Regions from separate parts of the Aquipuribacter aurantiacus genome, predicted to be linked through region 1. Evidence: predicted binding sites of a transcription regulator. Region 1 holds the regulator's gene; the other holds the start of a gene.

Region 1 (6,110 bases):
CCGCATGAACGAGACCGGGCCCGACGCCGTGCCGCCGGAGGACAGCAGCTCCTTGCTGGAGCGGATCCGCGACAGGTTGAGGCCGGCGCCGGAACCGCCCTTGAAGATGCGCCCCTCCTCGCGGTACCAGTTGAGGATCGAGTCCATCGTGTCGTCGACGGCGAGGATGAAGCAGGCGCTGACCTGCTGCGGGGCCGGCGTCCCGACGTTGAACCAGACGGGGCTGTTGAAGCTGAACACCTGGTGCAGGAGCATCCAGGTCAGCTCGTGCTCGAAGACCTCTGCGTCCTCGTCGGTCGCGAAGTAGCCGTGCTCCTTGCCCGCCTTGGTGTAGGTCAGCACGACCCGGTCGATCAGCTGGCGCAGGCTCCGCTCGCGGTTGTCGGCGCCGACCGCACCACGGAAGTACTTGGTCGTGACGATCGAGGACGCGTTGACCGACCAGAAGTCGGGGAACTCCACCCCACGCTGCTCGAAGATCGTCTCGCCGGACTTCCAGTTGGTCTGGACGACGTCACGCGACTCCCAGGTGACCTGGTCGTAGGGATGCACCCCCGGGGTGGTCCAGACGCGCTCGACGGCCATGCCGCCGGAGGTCTTCCGGGCCGGCTTGGTCGTTCGCTTGGAGGTGGTCTCGGTCATTGCTGTCCCCTGATCATTCGGCGGTCGGACGGTGCTGGTTCGCGTACGGGTCGGTGCGGTGGCGCCTGGGGCTGCTCGGCCCCGTCCACGACCCATGGTCGCGGCGGGGTCTGACGGTCAGGTGGTCTGCTGCTCGCGCTCGACGCGGAGCAGGGTGATCGCGGCCTCGAAGTCCTCGAGGGAGTCGAAGGCGCGGTAGACGCTGGCGAAGCGCAGGTAGGCCACCTCGTCCAGCTCGCGCAGCGGCGGCAGGATGCTCAGCCCGATCTCGTGCGCCTCGATCTCGGCGGCGCCGGTCTGGCGGATCTGCTCCTCGACCCGCTGCGCGAGCAGGGCCAGGTCGTCCTCGGAGACCGGGCGACCCTGGCAGGCCTTGCGGACGCCGGACACGACCTTGGCCCGCGAGAACGGCTCGCTGGCCCCGGACCGCTTGACGACCGTGAGGCTCGCCGACTCCAGCGTGGTGAAGCGGCGGTCGCAGTCCTGGCACTGACGACGGCGGCGGATGGCCGCCCCGTCGTCGGTCATCCGTGAGTCCACGACACGGGAGTCACCGTGACGGCAGAAGGGGCACCGCATGACGCGACCTCGCTCTCGTGGACGGCGGCCGCGTGCCGGTTCGGCTCCCCGCCTGTGGACGGGGCTGTGCGCAACCTGTTGACGGCCCGGCGTGTCGCTGTGGACGACCTGTGGACCAGATGTGGACGAACGACATCTGTGTAACTACTAGATGTTGTGCCAACCGTAACACCGGACCACAGGAACGCAAGCGCCCGGGCGGGACGGCCGACGGCTGGCGATCCCCCCGCGGGTGGGTGACGACGACGGCCCCCGTCACCGGCGAAGGGGGGACGGGGGCCTTACGGTGCGACCGCTCAGGCCGTCGGCACGAGGAGCTGGTCCCCCACGTGCACGCCCGTGCTGGTGAGCTCGTTCAGCTGGACGACGTCGGCGACTACGGCGCGCGGGTCACGCTCCGGGGCGTGCGCCCGGGCGATCTGCCAGAGCGTGTCGCCCCGCCCGACCACCACGGTGACCGTGGGCACGTCGGCCTCCACGGACGCGGCGCCCGTGCGCACCCCCGCGGTCCCGTCGCCGGCGACGGCACCGGGCGCCACGACCGACGCGACGGCGAGCCACAGCAGCACCAGACCGGCGGCGAGCAGCGTCGTCACCCCGACGAACGCCATCAGGCGCAGCGAGCGCCGCCCCCGCCGCGTCAGGACCAGCCGGGGACCGACGGGCACGGCAGGACGCCCGGGACGGACCGAGGCGGGCACGGCGGCGAGGGTGGGGACGGCGGTGGGTGCGAGGGTGCTCATGTCGATCTCCTCCAGACGCGTGTTCGAGTCCGGGTCGGTCCGGTCGAACACCTGTACGTTAACCTCAGGTCGAGACTTTGTCGAGCGTATGTTCGAACCGACGGGCATCCCCGCAGGTCCAGGCCCTGCATCGGGCGAGACACACCGGCGTCGGTGCTTGTGGACAGGTGTTCGACGGCCTAACTTCATGATCGAGAGCCAACACCGGGGGGCGGACACAACCCCCGGGAGCACCGGACCCGACCGGCCCGGACCACGCGAAGGAGCCCGCGATGCCCACCACCGACCTGGACGGTCTGACCCCCCGGCAGCGTCACGTCCTGGACACCATCCGGGACGCCGTGGAGGCGCGGGGCTACCCGCCGTCCATGCGGGAGATCGGTGAGGCGGTCGGCCTCACGTCGCCCAGCAGCGTCGCGCACCAGCTGGCGACGCTGGAGCGCAAGGGCTACCTGCGCCGGGACCCCAACCGGCCCCGCGCCATCGAGGTCGTCAACCCGGAGGACGGTCGCCGGGTCCGCACGCCCGCCGACGTGACGTCGCAGCGGGCCCCGCAGCGCGCGAGGGAGCAGGAGCAGACCCTGAGCTTCCGGGCCGGGGCCCACGACGACGAGGGCACCAGCGCGTCCGAGACGAGCATGGTCCCCCTGGTGGGTCGCATCGCCGCCGGTGGTCCGCTGCTGGCCGAGCAGGTCGTCGAGGACGTCTTCCCGCTCCCCCGCCAGGTGGTCGGCGAGGGGACGCTGTTCCTGCTGCAGGTCGTGGGTGACTCGATGATCGACGCGGCCATCTGCGACGGCGACTGGGTGGTGGTCCGCCAGCAGCAGGTGGCCGAGAACGGCGAGATCGTCGCGGCCATGATCGACGGCGAGGCGACGGTCAAGACCTACCGCCGCCGGGACGGTCACGTCTGGCTGATGCCGCACAACCCGGCCTTCACGCCGATCCCCGGCGACGACGCCACGCTGCTCGGCAAGGTGACGGCGGTGCTGCGCCGGGTCTGATCCCCGGGGTGGGTCAGTCCTCGCGCTCCAGCAGGACGACGACCTCGTAGTGCGGCGTCTGCGGGAACATGTCGAGCACCTGCGCCCGGCGTGGACGCAGCGATGGCATCGACCGGAGGTCGCGGGCGAGCGAGTCGGCGTTGCAGCTGGAGTACACGACGTGGCGCCCGCTGCGCTCCAACCAGTCCGCGAGCTCCGGGCCGATGCCACGACGTGGTGGGTTGACGACGACGAGGTCTGGGACCTCCTCGGCCGCGAGCACCCATGCGGTCGCGTCCGCGGCCTCGAAGCGCACCCCCTCCGCCCCGGCCTCCCGCGCGCTGAGCCGGGCGCCGGCGACCGCCTCCACGCTGGTCTCCACCCCCACCACGGTCCGACCGGCCCCGGCGCAGACCAGGGCGAACCCGCCCACCCCGCAGTACAGGTCCCAGACCGTCGCCGGCGCCACCTCGTCCACCCAGGCGGCCACCTGCCGGTACAGCGTGGTCGCGACCTCGGTGTTGGTCTGGAAGAAGCTCTGCGGCGGCAGGTGCAGGTCGAGACCCGCCACCGCCATGCGCAGCGTGGCCGTCTCGGTGAGCAGGATCTCCCGCTCGCCCTCGAGCACCGCGGCGTGCACCGGCTGCAGGTTGACCGACGCGACCACCACCTGCGGCAGGGCCGAGAGCAGGGTCGGCAGGTGCTTGCGGATCCGGGCCACGGGCTCCTGCGAGCGCAGGACGAAGCGGACCATCAGGCCGCCGTCGGGCGCCTCGGTGACCAGCAGGTGCTTGAGCTCACCGCGGCCCGACGGGACGTCGTAGGGGGTGAGCGAGGCCAGCGTGACGAAGCGGGCCAGCTCGGGCAGCGCCGCCCGCAGGCCCGGGCTGCAGATGCCGCACGCCCGCAGGTCGATGCCTCGGCCCGAGGCGTCGAGGATGCCCAGGGTGGGCTCGGCGAGGGTGCCCCCGACGACCATCTTGGCCTTGTTGCGGTAGCCCGCCTCGGCTCCGGCGACGGCCGGGAGCCACTGCAGGTCCGACGGCCCGCCGACGAGGCTGCGGCAGTGGCGCTCCTGGTCGGACACCTGCTGCGCGTGCGGCACCCCCATGAGACGGCAGGAGCGGCAGGCGCCGGCGTCGAAGTAGGAGCACTGCATGACGGGGACCAGGGTAGGCGCCCCGTGGTTCGTCCGGCCGCGGTCGCGCCCCTCAGGCCCGTACGAGGGAGCGGGTCCCCGAGCCGGACAGGGCGTCGACCACCCGGTCGACGTCGTCGACGTCGTTCCACAGGTGGAACGCCAGGCGTACCCGGCCCCCTCGCGCCGCCGCCGTGCAGCCCGCCGACGTCAGCGCCGTCAGGACCGAGCCGTGCCGGTCCTCCAGGCAGAGCACCGGCCGTGCCTGAGCCGGCAGGCCCAGCCGGGACCGCAGCTGGTCCGCCAGGGCGGCCCCGTGGCGACGTCGATGCGCGGCCGGAACGGCCAGCAGCGTCTCCAGCGACGTCACGGCCCCCACCCAGGCCAGCCAGGCGGGGCTGACGTCGAACCGGCGCGCGTCGGGGGCCGGCGCGAACCCGAGCCCGTAGACCGAGGTCCACACGTCGGCGCCGGAGTACCAGCCTCGGTTGTGCCCGGCGAGGCGGTCCAGCGCCTCCGGGCGCACCGTCATGAACGCGCTCCCCCGCGGGCAGCAGAGCCACTTGTAGGCCGAGCACACCGTGACGTCCCAGTCACCGGCGTCCAGGTCCAGCCACCCGGTGGCCTGGGTGGTGTCGCACAGCGTCAGGGCGCCGACCGCCCGCGCCGCGTCGGCCACCGCCGCGGCGTCGACGAGCCGGCCGTCGACCGACTGGGCCAGGGAGAACGCCACCGCGGCGGGCCGCGTCGCCCGCACCACAGCCGCCAGCTCCTCCAGCGGCACGGGCACCAGCCGGACACCACGGCGCGACTGCGCCTCGAAGGGCCCGGTCACCGAGGTGAAGTCCCCCTCCACCACGACCACCGTGGCCCCGTCCGGCAGCGCGGCCGCGACCTCGGCGACCATCACCGAGGCCTGCGACCCGACGGCCACCCAGGCCGTGGGCACCCCCACCAGCCGGGCGTACAGGCCGCGGGCGGCCTCGACGACGTCGCCGTAGGCGACCGCGCAGGCCCGCCCGGCCTGCCAGTCGTCGACCGCGGCGCGGAGGGCGTCCGCGGTGCGGCGGGGCGGCAGCCCCAAGGTGCTGGCGTTCAGGTAGCCCGGGGCCGGGGCCCACGCGTCGGTCGACATGGCACCAGGGTCCCGGTGGGCGACCCATCCGACAAGGCCGGGTTCTGGCCCTGGCCCATTGCTCCGGGTTATGGATCGAGCAGGGTCGGACGTACCGTCCTGCCATGGCGATCGACGTGGACCTGCTCCGGCTGCTGCGCGCGGTGAACGACGAGGGGTCGATCTCGGCGGCGGCGCGACGGCTCGGGATCAGCCAGCCCGCCGCGAGCCAGCAGCTGCGCCGGGCGGAGCGCAGCATCGGCACGGCCCTGGTGGAACGGACCGGTCGCCGGTCGCGGCCCACGGAGCCCGGACGTGTCCTGGCCCGGCACGCCGTCGGGGTGGAGAACCTGCTGGCCGCGGCCGAGAGCGAGGTGCTGGCCGTGGCGGGCCTGGCCGCGGGCACCGTCCGGCTCGTCGCGTTCCCGTCCGCCTCCGCCCGGCTCGTGCCCCGCGCCCTGGCCCTGCTGCGTCGCCAGCACCCGGACCTGCGGGTCAGCCTCGCGGAGGTGGAGCCGCCGGGGTCGCTGGCGCGGTTGCGCGACGGGGCCGCCGACGTGGTGGTGACCTTCGACTACCAGGTTCCCGGGCACTCGACCCCGGCGGCGCTGGACGGCCTGACGGTCGTCCCGCTGCTGGCCGACGAGGTGCGCCTGGCGGTCCCGACGGACGGCCCGTGGTCTGCCGGCGGCCCCGTCGCCGTGGCCGAGCTCGCCGAGGAGGAGTGGATCGCCGGGTGCCCGCGCTGCCGGGGCCACCTGGTCGCCCTGGCCGCCGCCGCCGGGTTCGTGCCCCGGATCCGGTACGAGACCGACGACTACGTCGCGGTGCTCGGCCTCGTCGCCGAGGGGCTGGGGGTGGCGCTGCTCCCGTCGCTGGCGGAGGTGCACGACGCGGTCCCCGGCGTGACG
Region 2 (6,110 bases), on a different contig from region 1:
GCTCGCCGGGGGTGACGGCCAGCTGCCGGGGGTAGGGCGACACGAGGTCGAGGCGGGCGCGACGGAGCAGGTCGACGGTGGCGGCGACGGCGTGCGGGGCCAGGACGACGTCGGCGTCCACGAACAGCAGCACGGACCCGGTCGCGGCCTCGGCCAGCTGGTGGCAGGCGAAGGGCTTGCCCCCCCAGCCGTCGGGACGTTCCTGCCCGGTCAGCAGCCGCACCCTCCCGTCGCGGCGGGCCGTGTCGCGGACGGTCTCGGCCGTGGCGTCGGTGCTGCCGTCGTCGCAGACGAGGACCTCGAGGTCCGCGACCCCGGTCTGCTCGGACAGCGAGTCCAGCAGGGCGGGCAGCGAGGCCTCCTCGTCGCGGGCCGGCACCAGGACGCTGACCCGTTCGGCGGTGGGCGGCGGCTCGTCGCCGGGACGCCGCAGCCGGGTGACGTTCCACGCCGTGTGGGCCGTGAGGGCGACGGCCAGCCCGGTGCCGAGGACGGTGAGCCGCTCGGGGCCGCGGCTCACGCTCGCGTCGGTCGCGGGAGGGGGTGACGCGGCCCGTTCGGCCCGTTCGTCCCGGGCGGCCCGGTCGAGCCGGTCGCCGCGGTCCGGCGGTGGTGGCGGGAGAACAGCCACAGGTAGGGGGCCACCACCAGGCCCATCCCGACGAAGCCGTACGCGGCCACCTCGGGCCGGCCGAAGAAGGCCACGTTCGCGAGACCGGAGCCGAGCCAGGTCCAGGCGAGCATCAGGGCGGGCACCGACTCCTCGACCTCGCGGTTGGGGATCACGGCGTCGAGCACGCTGATCATGAGGACGGCGACCAGCAGCCACCCCGCGTAGTTCGTCAGCGGGATCCCCGGCACGCCCGGCAGGCCGGGCTCGGGGGAGGAGAAGACCCAGTGGCCGGCGTCGGTCATCTGCGGGTCGAGGTAGAGGTCCCAGGAGGCCAGGGCGAAACCTCCCACCGCGGCCGTGACGACCGCCCGCAGGAAGGCCGCCGTGCGACGGCCGAGCCGGTTGTCGACCCGGCCGAGGACGGCGGCGGCCAGCCGTCGTCCCAGCAGCAGCGTCGGCCAGGCCATCATGGTCCAGGCCAGCGGGATGACGACGGGCACGTCGAGCACCTCCGGGCCCAGCGTCCCGGTGTACTCGTACGGGCCGAACGGGAAGCCCGTGGCCGTGCCGACGGCCTCGGCGACGAGTCCGATGCCCCCGGCGACGAGCAGGAGGAGGACGGCCGCGCGGGCGCCCAGGCTCAGCGCGGCGTGGCTCAGGCTCGTCGCGCAGAACAGCAGGACCGTCACGACGGTGGACACCACGAGGGCCCGCCCGTCCAGCAGCGGGTAGGTGATCTGCGCCAGCAGCGTCAGCCCCGCCAGCACCAGCGGCAGCCCCAGCGGGGACAGGAAGGCGCGGCGAGGGGTTCGCTGTCCTTCGTCGGGCATGACGGGGAGTCTAGGTGGCGTCGCCCGCCGCGGTCAGGGGCGGGCCCACCACGGCGCTGCGGCCACCCGTCAGGCGCACCAGCTCGTCGTGGCCGGTGGGGAACACCGTGTGCGGGTGACCGGCAGCCGCCCACACCTCGCCCAGCTCCGCCAGCGAGGCGTCGACCAGGGTCGGCAGCGGGCTCGGGTGCCCGACGGGGGACACCCCGCCGATGACGAAGCCGGTGGCGCTGCGGACCAGGTCCGGCTCGGCCCGGCGGACCCTGGCCACCTCGAGCAGGTCGGCGACGAGGTCGGTGTCGACGCGGTGCCCGCCGGAGGCCATGACGAGGACCGGGAACGGGTCGCCGTCGCCCATGGCGTCGGGGTGCGGGTGGGCGACGAAGACCAGCGAGTTGGCGATCCGGGCGACGCCCACGCCGAGGGAGGCGGCGGCCTCGGCCGCGGTGCGGGCGCCGGCGTCCAGCACCTGGATGCGGTCGGGCACGCCGGCCTGCGCCAGGGCCTGCCGCACCCGGGTGACGCCCGGGTGGTCGGTGAGGTCGAGGGGTTCGGTCACGGACCGGAGCCTAGGACGACGGGGCTCCCGGGGGGGCCTCTGCGGGTGCCCTCCCCGTCCTGGCGGGCGACTCGCCGGGGCGGTGGACGGATGCCGGCGACCGGCCTACTGTTCGAACACGCGTTCGACGAACACGTGTTCGAACATCATCGCCACGACAACACCCTGAGGAGGTCATCGTGCGCCGTCACGACGAGCCCGTCCAGGTCAGGACCACCACCACCGGGGACGCCACCGGGGTCCCGGACGCCTTCCTGTGGCGCGGCCGGTTGTACGTGGTCCGCGAGGTGCAGGCCACCTGGCTGGAGAGCGAGCCGTGGTGGGAGGCCGCCCGCACCCCCGGGCACCGGGTCGCGCCCGAGCGGACGGTGTGGCGGGTCGAGGCGGGCGCCGGGCGTCAGCTCGGCACGGGTGTGTACGACCTGGCCCAGGCCGTCGCCGTGCCCGCGATGGCCGGTGCCGGTGCCGGTGCTCCGGCCGACCGTGCTCGTGACGACCGGCAGGACGAGTGGTGGTTGCTGTGCCGGCTCGACTGATCGACCAGGTCCGCCCCGACCAGGTCGTCGTCCTCCCGGACCACGGTGCGGGCTCGGACGGTGCGGGTTCGGACGGTGCGGGTTCGGACGGTGCGGGTTCGGACGGTGCAGGTTCGGACGGTGCAGGTTCGGACGGTGCAGGTTCGGACGGTGCGGGCTCGGACGGTGCGGCCGAGGTCAACGCCGCGGTCGTGGCGCTGCTGGAGCGCTCGCGCGAGGGCCTGCGGACCGCAGCCGCGGAGCTGGACGCCCGGGCCCGCTGGTCCGGCGCGCACCTGGCGGCGCTGCGCGCGGCCACGGCGGTCCTCGCGGTGCGGGGTCGGCCGGGTCCGGCCCGGTCGCGTCCGCGCAGCGTGTGGCAGGTGCTGCCCCGGCTGGCGCCCGAGCTGACGGAGTGGGCCGTGTTCCTGGGCGGGCTGCCACGGCTGCCCGAGCGCAGCGGTTGCGACTCCCGGGCCGCCGACGACCTGCTGCGCGACGCCGAACGGTTCCTGTGCGCCGTCACCCGGGTGCTGTCCCTGCCGTGGCGGCCCGTGCTGCCCGACGTGGTCCCGGCCTCGCGGTGACGGCGCCCGCCCGGCCGGTCCGCCGATGAGCGCGTTCACCCACCTCCACGTCGCCTCGGGCTACTCGCTGCGCCACGGGGCCTCGACCCCGGCGGCGCTGGTCGCCCGCGCGGCCGAGCTCGGCATGGACGCGCTCGCCCTCACCGACCGCGACGGCTGCTACGGCGCGGTCAAGTTCGCCGTGGCCTGCGCCGACGCCGGCATCGACCCGGTCCTGGGCGTCGACGTGGCCGTCGAGCCGTCCGGGGCGCTCGTCGGCCTGCCCGCCTGGGCCGACCCCTCCCAGGGCGGCCGCGCCGGGACGGGCGGGACGGGGGCCCGGCGCAACCCCGCCCGGGGAGGCGCCGTGGTCGACCCCCGCCACCCCCGCGTCACCGTCCTCGCGCTCGCCGCCGACCCCCGCACCGGGTTGCCGCCCGGTGCGGGCTGGGCCCAGGTCTGCCGGCTGGTGAGCGCCGGGCACGCCCGCAGCCCGCGCGGTCGTCCCGTCAGCACCGAGGACCTGCTGGTCTCCCACGCCGTCGACACCTCCGGGCCGACCGGGGGGACGGGGGCGCCTGCGCTGGCGGTGCTGCTGGGACCCACCTCCGAGGTCGGCCGGGCCGTGCTCGCCCGCCGCGACGACCTGGCCGTGCGGCTGCTCAGGCGCTGGGCGGCCCGGCTGCCGGCCGGCAGCCTGTACGTCGAGCTCGTCCACCACCGCAGCCGCCGCGACACCGTGGGCAGCGTCGGGCTGGCCGGGCGGATGCTCGCGGTCGCCGACGCCGCCGGGGTGCCGACGGTGCTCACCAACGCCGTGCGCCACGTCGACCCCGACCAGGGCCTGGTCGTCGACGTGCTGGACGCCGCCCGCCGCCTGGTCGCCCTCGACCCCCGCCACCTGGACCGCACCACCTCCGCCGGGCACCTGGCCGACGGGGCCGACATGGCCCGGCGGGCGCGCGAGGTCGCCGTCCTGGCCGCCGGCCTGCCCGGCAGCGAGACCGGGGCGGGCCCGGACGCCCTGGCCGCCCGGCTGCTGGCCACGACGGCCGCGCTGGCCGACCGGTGCCGGCTCGACCCGGCCGCCGACCTGTCCGTCGGCTCGGTGCACCTGCCCGAGGCCGAGGTGCTGGGCTACTCGGCCACCACCGACCTGCAGGCCGTGCTGGCCGCCCGCTGCCGCGAGGGCCTGCAGAGCCGCTACGGCTCCTCCTCGGTGCGCTCCCCGACGGGTCTGGTCGGTCCCGCCGACATCGAGGCGCGGCTGGGCGACGAGCTCGCCGTGATCGACCGGCTGGGCTTCGCCGGGTACTTCCTCACCGTCGCGCAGGTGTGCGACCTGACCCGCGGTCTGGGCATCCGGGTCGCCGCGCGCGGCTCGGGCGCCGGCAGCCTGGTCTGCCACGTGCTGGGGGTCTCCGGGGTGGACCCGGTCCGCCACGGCCTGCTGATGGAGCGGTTCCTGTCGCCGCTGCGGGCCACGCTGCCCGACGTCGACGTCGACGTGGAGTCCGACCGTCGGATGGAGGTCTACGACGCGGTGCTCGCGCAGTTCGGGCCGCAGCGGGTCACCTGCGTGTCGATGATGGACACCTACCGGGTGCGCCACGCCGTCCGGGACGTCGGCGCCGCGCTGGGGATGCCGCCCGGCGAGGTCGACGCCATCGCGACGGCCTTCCCGCACATCCGGGCCCGCGACGCCCGCAAGGCCATCGAGGAGCTGCCCGAGCTGCGGGCCTCCGGGCTCGCCTCGGCGGACCTCGAGCAGTTCTTCGACCTGGTCGAGGGCGTCGACGGGCTGCCGCGCCACGTCGCGCTGCACCCGTGCGGGGTGATCATCTCCGACTCGGGCCTGCTGGACCGCACCCCGGTCGAGCCCAGCGCCGACGGCTACCCGATGACCCAGCTCGACAAGGACGACGTCGAGGAGGTCGGCCTGCTCAAGCTGGACGTGCTGGGCATCCGGATGCAGTCGGCCATGGCGCACGCGGCCAGGGAGATCGAGCGGGTCGACGGCGTGGTCGTCGACGTCGACGACCCCGAGCAGGTCCCGCTCGACGACCCGGACACCTACGCCCTGATCCGCACCACGCGCACGCTCGGGATCTTCCAGATCGAGTCACCCGGCCAGCGGGAGCTCGTCGGCAAGTTCGCGCCGGACTGCTTCTCCGACATCGTCACCGACATCTCGCTGTTCCGGCCCGGTCCGGTCAAGTCCGACATGGTGACGCCGTTCCTGCGGGCCCGGCAGGGCTGGAACGCCCCCGAGTACCTGCACCCGGACCTCGAGCCGGTGCTGGCCGAGACCTACGGCGTGGTCGTCTTCCACGAGCAGGTCATCCGGATCGTCGCCGTCACCACCGGCTGCACGCTGGCCGAGGCCGACGAGGTCCGCCGCTCGATGGGCTCACCGGCCGGACAGCTGGCCGTCAAGCAGTGGTACGTGCCCACCGCGGTCCGGCGGGGCTACACCCCCGAGGTCGTGGGCCGGTTCTGGGAGGTGCTCAAGGCGTTCGCCTCGTTCGGGTTCTGCAAGGCCCACGCCGCCGCGTTCGCGCTGCCCACGTTCCAGTCGGCCTGGCTCAAGCGGCACCACCCGGCCGCGTTCCTGGCCGGGGTGCTGACCCACGACCCCGGCATGTACCCCAAGCGGCTGGTGCTCGACGACGCCCGCCAGCTCGGGATCGCCGTGCTCGGCCTGGACGTCAACGCCTCCGACGCCACCTACCGGGTCGAGAAGGTGGCTCCCTGGGACGAGCCGCCCCCGGAGCTGCTCGGCGTCCCGGGCCGCGAGGCCCCCACCCTGGAGGGGCTGCCCGACGGGCGGGAGTACGGCATCCGGCTGTCGCTGGCCGACGTCAAGGGCATCAGCGACGCCGAGGTCGCGCGCATCGTCGCGGCCCGGCCCTACGGCTCGCTCGCCGACTTCTGGCACCGGGCCGGGGTGTCGCGCCCGGTGGTCGAGCGGCTCGTGGTGGCCGGTGGCTTCGACGAGCTGTACGGCCTCACCGGGCGGGTCCACGC

The links. The regulator LexA, encoded in region 1, represses DNA repair genes until DNA is damaged. The targets are predictions, from matches to a motif close to TCGAACANNTGTTCGA.
Region 2: ACR80Q_RS10015 (DUF6504 family protein) is a predicted target of LexA. The motif match lies at 2,115-2,130, and genes of this name have one in related genera.

The regions. Positions count from the first base shown of each region.
Region 1 is NZ_JBPKAO010000003.1:11,493-17,602, forward strand. It holds gene ACR80Q_RS04935 (vitamin B12-dependent ribonucleotide reductase) at 1-642, opposite strand, end outside; gene nrdR (transcriptional regulator NrdR) at 760-1,221, opposite strand; gene ACR80Q_RS04945 (LysM peptidoglycan-binding domain-containing protein) at 1,518-1,964, opposite strand; gene lexA (transcriptional repressor LexA) at 2,237-2,968, shown strand; gene rlmC (23S rRNA (uracil(747)-C(5))-methyltransferase RlmC) at 2,982-4,106, opposite strand; gene ACR80Q_RS04960 (aminotransferase class V-fold PLP-dependent enzyme) at 4,159-5,220, opposite strand; gene ACR80Q_RS04965 (LysR family transcriptional regulator) at 5,325-6,110, shown strand, end outside.
Region 2 is NZ_JBPKAO010000006.1:61,569-67,678, reverse strand. It holds gene ACR80Q_RS10030 (glycosyltransferase family 2 protein) at 1-520, opposite strand, end outside; gene ACR80Q_RS10025 (carotenoid biosynthesis protein) at 517-1,443, opposite strand; gene ACR80Q_RS10020 (YbaK/EbsC family protein) at 1,454-2,002, opposite strand; gene ACR80Q_RS10015 (DUF6504 family protein) at 2,182-2,538, shown strand; gene ACR80Q_RS10010 (SAV_6107 family HEPN domain-containing protein) at 2,730-3,104, shown strand; gene ACR80Q_RS10005 (DNA polymerase III subunit alpha) at 3,130-6,110, shown strand, end outside.